DNA from 2 places in the Sinorhizobium mexicanum genome. Region 1 is predicted to be linked to the other one. Evidence: riboswitches for the same ligand, from Rfam matches in the RefSeq annotation. Region 1 holds a riboswitch; the other holds the start of a gene.
What was found. A riboswitch is a leader RNA that binds a small molecule or an ion and turns the genes downstream of it on or off. The one in region 1 is predicted to bind FMN.
Positions count from the first base shown of each region.

Region 2: another riboswitch for FMN. It lies ahead of ribB (3,4-dihydroxy-2-butanone-4-phosphate synthase); the one in region 1 lies ahead of FKV68_RS14280 (6,7-dimethyl-8-ribityllumazine synthase).

Region 1 covers NZ_CP041238.1:3,006,520-3,009,924, reverse strand. Annotated here, with positions in the region: gene FKV68_RS14285 (helix-turn-helix domain-containing protein) at 1-829, opposite strand, end outside; gene FKV68_RS14280 (6,7-dimethyl-8-ribityllumazine synthase) at 1,021-1,494, opposite strand; FMN riboswitch at 1,638-1,804, opposite strand; gene FKV68_RS14275 (ABC transporter ATP-binding protein) at 1,927-2,988, opposite strand; gene FKV68_RS14270 (ABC transporter permease) at 2,993-3,405, opposite strand, start outside.
Region 2 covers NZ_CP041241.1:258,020-261,424, reverse strand. Annotated here, with positions in the region: gene FKV68_RS25370 (transketolase family protein) at 1-49, shown strand, start outside; gene FKV68_RS25365 (FGGY-family carbohydrate kinase) at 46-1,515, shown strand; FMN riboswitch at 1,606-1,752, shown strand; gene ribB (3,4-dihydroxy-2-butanone-4-phosphate synthase) at 1,885-2,520, shown strand; partial or broken gene FKV68_RS33380 (glutathione binding-like protein) at 2,918-3,100, shown strand; gene kdgD (5-dehydro-4-deoxyglucarate dehydratase) at 3,155-3,405, opposite strand, start outside.

The DNA.
Region 1 (3,405 bases):
AGACGCGCGTGAAGTGTGCCTGATCCGCGAAGCCCGTTTCGGCCGCTACTGTCGTCAGCGACCGGTCGCCCTTGATCAGCATTTCCTTGGCGCGCTGGATCCGGGCATTTGTCTGCCATTGGTGCGGCGCCATGCCGGTCGAGGCTTTGAAGGCGTGGCTGAAATGGGATTGCGATAGTCCGGTGAGGTTCGCCAGCTCTTCGAGCCGGACGTTGCGGACGATGTTTTCCCCGATGTAGTCCACGGCGCGGCGCAGTTGCCAGCCTGCCAACTGGCTGCGTTTGCGGCTCGCGCTTCGGTTGATCTTCATCAGGTCGATGAACAGCGCCAGCGTCAGCCCGTCACCGTAGAGGTCGTGCAACGGCTGCGGATTGAGGCATTCGGCCGCGATCAGTTCGGCAAGATGGAGAAAGCGAGGATCCTGAAACATGAGCCGAGGCGTCTCGATCGCGCTGGGGTCGAGATCTTCCAGCAGGCGCCGGCTGAGCGCATCGACATCGAAATGCAGGTCGAGATGCCGCAGGTACTGGATATCGACGACATCGGTCCAGAGCTCCACGCCGGCTGGTATGTAGGAGAGGGCCTGCCGATGATAGTTCTGCACCGCGCTCCGGCCGCTTGAGGTGAGTTTGACCCGGCAATTTCCTCCGCCCTTGGCGTCGAGCACGATGAACATGCGCGGGTCTTCCGCGATGTAGTAGCCGCCGGCGTGGGGAATGCACTCGACGTCCCACACATCCGCGACGACGCCGTTCCAATGACGCCGGTGCATTCCGCCTATGACAGAGAAACCGCTGATCCTGTTTTGCATGCGCGGCTGAAATGTCATTGTCACGTCCCTGGCTCGCTGGCCTTCCCGGCCCCACGAAGTGATTAATCTTTCTTTTTTCAGTCAAGTTTCGATATCGCAGTGCATCGGGATTTTCAATGCGCCGCAGCAGCCATTCGGGGTTTGGCAAAAAAGAGAGGGGCACGACCCGTACCGGTCGTGCCCCTCGACATGTCTGTTCGAGCGGATCCTCAGGCGTCGATCAAGGCCAGCTTGGCGCGAGCGTCGAGAATCTGAGCGCAGGCATTGGCGGCCTCTTCGCCCTTGACGACGAAATGGTCGCGGAAAAAGGCGATCAACGGTTCGCTTTCCTGGAAATTGTGCGGGGTAAGTACAGCGGAAAGGACTGGCACATCGGTGTCGAGCTGCACGCGCATCATGCCGTCGAGCACCGTGCCGGCGACAAAATCGTGGCGATAGATGCCGCCATCGACCACAAAGGCGGTTCCGAGAATCGCCGAATAGCGGCCGGTCCGGGCGAGGGTCTGTGCGTGAAGCGGGATTTCGAGGGCACCCGGAACGTCGAAGATCTCGACGTCCGCCGCGTTGCCGCCGAGCTTCGTCCACTGCGCGACGAAAGCATCGACACACCGGTCGACGATGTCGGCGTGCCAGCGGGCGCGGACGATTGCAATTCTGGCGGCGGGTTGGGAGAGAATGGTCATGGTCTCAAGCCTTTCAGGGTTTGGCGTTTTCCAATGATCCCGTCGGGCGAACAGCATGCACGAAAGCCCAGCAACGCTGGATGCTGCAGCGACCTTTGTGCGCCTGAAAAGGCGCACGGCGTTGCAGCGGGGGCACCGCACCTGCGTGCTCTCTTCCATCCGGACTGTAACCGTCGGCTCCGGAATTCGACCGGATCTGCTGACCTTCGGAGTTAGGCCCCCAAAGCGCTCGCGGGCTCCGAACGCATGATCATTCGACCATGTAATCGCTACCGCCGGTGGGGAATTTCGCCCCGCCCTGAGAACGCTTGCGACTATATAGGCCGGCGGCGCGCGGTCAAATGCGCGCTGCGACGCAAAATCGGGAAATCGCGACAGATTTTTCTACGAACGGTGCTTTGCTGGAACAACCATTCCGGTGGTCAGCGGGGCCTATTCGCGGATGACGAGCAGGTCCTTGGCGGCAAAGCGCAGCGTGACGTTCTCGCCGGAAACCGGCGGGTTGAGGCCCGGATCGTTGAACGTGTCGAAGGAGATGATGTCGTTACCAACGCGCAATTTTGTGCGGATGACGGAACCGAGGAAGCTTGTGGACACGACTTCGCCTGCGAGAGCTGTGTCGCCCTTCGCACTCTCGACGATCGAGCCGGCCTCCGGGCGGAGTGCGAGCGAGATACTGTCGCCGCCCTTCATGCCGGAGATCGGCGCTTTGAGGGAAATGCGCTGATCGCCAATGGTGACGGCCCCGCTGGCCGGGTCCGCAACCTTGCCTTCGATGATGTTGAGTGTGCCGACGAAGGAGGCGACGAAACGGGTTGCCGGAGTGTTGTAGATTTCGAAGGGGGTCCCGATCTGGTCGGCGTGGCCAGCATTCATGACGACGATGCGATCGGAGATCGAGAGCGCCTCTTCCTGATCATGCGTCACGAATACGGTGGTGATGCCGAGCTGCTGCTGGATCTGCCGGATCTCCTCGCGCAGCGAAACGCGGATCTTCGCGTCGAGCGCGGAGAGGGGCTCGTCGAGCAACAACACTTGCGGCTTGACGGCGAGCGCGCGGGCGAGCGCCACGCGCTGCTGCTGGCCGCCCGACAGCTGATAGGGATAGCGGTCCGCCAGGTGCTCGAGCTTGATCAGGCCGAGCATCTGCTTCACCCGTTGGTCGATTTCCGTTTTCTGGGCGCCTGCCACCTTGAGGCCGAAGGCGACGTTGTCCTGCACGTTCATGTTCGGGAACAGCGCATAGGCCTGGAAGACCATGCCGATATTGCGCTGGTTGGGCTTCAACGCGCCCTGGTCCTTGCCGTCGATGACGATAGAGCCGCCCGATGGCGTCTCGAAGCCGGCGATCATGCGCAGGATTGTGGTCTTGCCGCAACCCGAGGGCCCGAGGAAGGAAACGAACTCGCCCTTGTTGATGCCCATGTTGAAGTTGTGCACGACCTGAACCGGGCCGAAGGACTTCTGGATATTGGTCAGTGTCAGGAACGCCATGTGATCAAGCCTTGGCCGGAGCGGATTTCTGGAAGCGGGAGACGAGCTGGATCAGACCCATGCTGAGCCAGGTGATGGCGAATGCGATGACGGCGAGCGCCGAAGGTTCATAGGCCTTGTTGGCGCCGACGAGCTGCAGGTAGGGGCCGAAAGCCGGCCGATTGAGCAGCGCCGCCATGGTGAATTCGCCCATCACGATCGCGAAGGTGATGAAGGAGCCGGACAGCACGCCGCTCATCACATTCGGGAAGATGCAGCGGAAGAGGATCGTCGGCCATTTGGCACCGAGGCTCTCGGCCGCTTCCGTCAGCGTCCTGACGTCGATCGCCCGCATGGCGGTATCGACCGCGCGATACATGTAGGGGAGCGACAATGTCATGTAGGAGAACATCAGGAGCGCATTCGTGCCGGAGGTCG
Region 2 (3,405 bases), on a different replicon from region 1:
CGGCATCGCCAAGGCCGCCCGCAAGGCGATCGGCCGTAAACGCCCATGACGAGCGGTCGCGTCATCGCCATCGACCAAGGCACCACCAATACCAAGGCCATCCTGGTAGATGGTGCCGGAGGGATCGTCGCCAAGGCCTCGTCGCCGCTGAAATCAACCTATCCCCGCCCGGGCTGGGCTGAGCAATCCGCCGAAGACATTTGGGCGAGCGTACGAGCCGTGATCACCGACATCGTCGCCACCGGCATATCCGACATTCGGGGCCTTGCTATCGCCAACCAGCGCGAAACGCTCGTGGTATGGGATGCCGGCACCGGCTCGCCGATTGCACCCGCGATCCTGTGGCAATGCCGGCGCACCGCGCAGGCCTGCGAGGCACTGATCGAAAGTGGCGCGGGCCCCGCGGTCGTCGACGCGACCGGTCTTTCGATCAATGCCCTCTTTCCGGCCTCCAAGCTGGCCTGGGTCATGGAAAACGTACCCGCGGCCAAGTCGTTGGCCGCTCAAGGCCGGCTTCGCGCCGGCACGGTGGATAGCTGGTTGCTCTATCGGCTGACGGGCGGCCGAGAGTTTGCCACCGATCATTCCAATGCCTCGCGCACCCAGCTTTTCAACACCGACCGACTTGCTTGGGACGAAAGCCTCTGTGCGCTGTTCGGCGCGCCGCTTTCCGCCTTGCCTGAACCAAAACCGTCCGACAGCCTGTTCGGCCACACGGTGGAGGGGGCAACGGCGTTGCCCGCCGGCGTTCCGATCCTCACCATGATGGGCGACAGCCACGCCGCCCTCTATGGTCACGGCGTCCGCGCTCCGGGTCTGGTCAAGGCGACCTACGGGACCGGCTCTTCACTGATGACCCTGACGCCCCGGCGGGTCATGTCCCGGCACGGGCTGTCGAGCACCATCGCCTGGAGCGACCGCGACGGCACAGTTTACGCACTTGAGGGCAACATCACCGTCTCCGCGCAGGCCGCCGCGTTCGCGGCGACGCTGCTCGGCCTCGCCGATACCAGGGCACTCTCCGATTTGGCACAGACCGTGCCGGACTCCGGCGGCGTCACCTTCGTGCCGGCCCTCGCGGGTCTCGGCGCGCCACATTGGAACGACAATGCCACCGGCACGATTTCCGGCATGACGCTGGCCTCCACACCCGCTCATGTAGCGCGCGCCACCTTCGAAGCGATTGCCTTGCAGATCGCCGATGTGTTTTCAGCCATGGAGAAGGACGTGGGCACGCCGCTCAGGGGCTTGCTGGCCGATGGCGGCGCATCCGCCAACGATTTCCTAATGCGGCTCCAGGCCGACATTTTGGACCGCCCCGTCTCGCGCGGCGATCAGGCGGAAGTTGGTGCCATTGGCGTGGCGACCTTGGCGCGGCGTTCCCTCGGGATGGGAAGCAACGGCGAAACCGAGGAGATCCACCGGTTTGCCCCGGGAGGAATGTCCGCTCCTGAACGCGACGGGCTCCTGCGAAACTGGGCGCGGGCGGTTACACAAGCCATCCACGACCGCTAGGACATCCCGTATTTTAGTAACCTGAATGAAATTCAGTGTTTTTTGCACCGCGGCAGTCTTGCATTTCCCGGTCGCTTATCCTTATGTTTCCAACGTTCTCAGGGCGGGGTGCAATTCCCCACCGGCGGTATCGGGAGAAATCCCGGAGCCCGCGAGCGCTTCCGGCGGCGTCGGAAGGTCAGCAGATCCGGTGCGATGCCGGAGCCGACGGTATAGTCCGGATGGAAGAGAGCACGACTAAGGCGACTCCCCCTTCAAGGGATGAGTGTGCCGCGTCTGTTCGCCCAAGGGATATTTTGCCGATGCGCGTCCAGCGCGGATGGCTCAATCAAGCCGGGTCCCCGGCTCAACCCTTGAAAGACATAAAGCATGACTATCTCGAAAATTGATGATGCGATCGCCGCCATTGCCCGTGGGGAAATGGTTATCGTCGTCGATGACCAGGATCGTGAAAACGAGGGTGACATCGTGTTTGCCTCGCAGGACGCAACGCCCGAAAAAATCGCCTTCATGATGAACAAGGCCCGCGGCCTGATTTGCGTGTCGATGGAAGGCGACCGTCTCGACGAACTCGATATTCCGCTGATGGTGCCCAACAACACGGAATCGTTGAAGACGGCCTTTACCGTTTCGGTCGACTACCTGCCAGGCACGACGACCGGCATTTCCGCGGCCGACCGGGCCGCGACCGTCAAGGCGCTGATCGACCCGGCCTCGAAGCCCGCGGATTTCGCCCGCCCCGGCCACATCTTCCCCCTGCGTTCCAATCCTGCCGGCGTCCTCGGCCGCCCGGGCCACACGGAAGCCGCCGTCGATCTCTGCCGGCTGGCCGGCAAGGTTCCGTCGGGCGTCATCTGCGAGATCGCCAACGACGACGGCACCATGGCCCGGCTGCCGGAGCTGGAAGTTTTCGCCGAGCAGAATGGCATGCTGCTGGTAACCATCGAGGACCTGATCGCCTACATGCGCGAGAACCAGACCTCAGTAATCGAGATTGCGGCATAACAAAACCGCGGCTGTTGCGGCGGGCGGCCGCGTGGTGTCGATCGCACCGACCTCGGCCGCGTTTTTTCTGCCACCGCGCTAAGGAAAACGCGCTTCGGGGCTGGAAGGCGACGAGATCGACAGCATCAGCTTGCAAACTTCAGGCGCACGGCGCCCGACGCGGAAATGATTTCCGCATCGATCGAGGCTTGTCCGAAATAAGCGCAGAGGCTTGCGCCACGGAGCAAGACGCCAAACGGCGCCGCGGCGACGTGCGCTTATCAACGGGATCAGGAGACAGATAAGCTTCCCGTTCGAGGCGAAACAGGCACAGCAGGCCGAGAACATTCGTCGTTTAAGTCCGCCTGTTGTTCGCGGTCAAGTGATAGGACCCACGGCGCTGTAGTCGCGCGGCGCCACGACGCGACTGCTCCGCGTCCTCGATGAACGGCTTGCGGGCCGCGACTGGGTGATGGGCGCTGACTAAAGCATCGCCGATATTTCGCTGCTCGGCTGGGTACGCAACCTGATCGGCTTTTACGAAGCGCGCGAGCTCGTCGGCTTTGACCGCTTTCTTCATGTGCAAGCGTGGCTCGACCGGCAGGCGAGAGCGACGGGTGGCCGCCCCCATCGCGGAGATGGAGGCGGCACCTTCTCACTGGCGCTTGTGTTGACCGATCAGGGCTTCCATCATCGAGATTTCCTCCGCCGAAAGATCCTGCAGCGGCGAGCGAACAGGACCTGCATCGAAGCCCTGGAGGCGCACGCCAGCCTTGATGGCCGACACCGCATAGCCCTTCGCGCGGTTGCGGATCGCCATGAACGGATAGAAGAAATCAAGAAGGATCTTCTCGCACTTCGCTCGCTCTCCGGCACGCAACGCCCTGTAGAACTCCAATGCCAAGC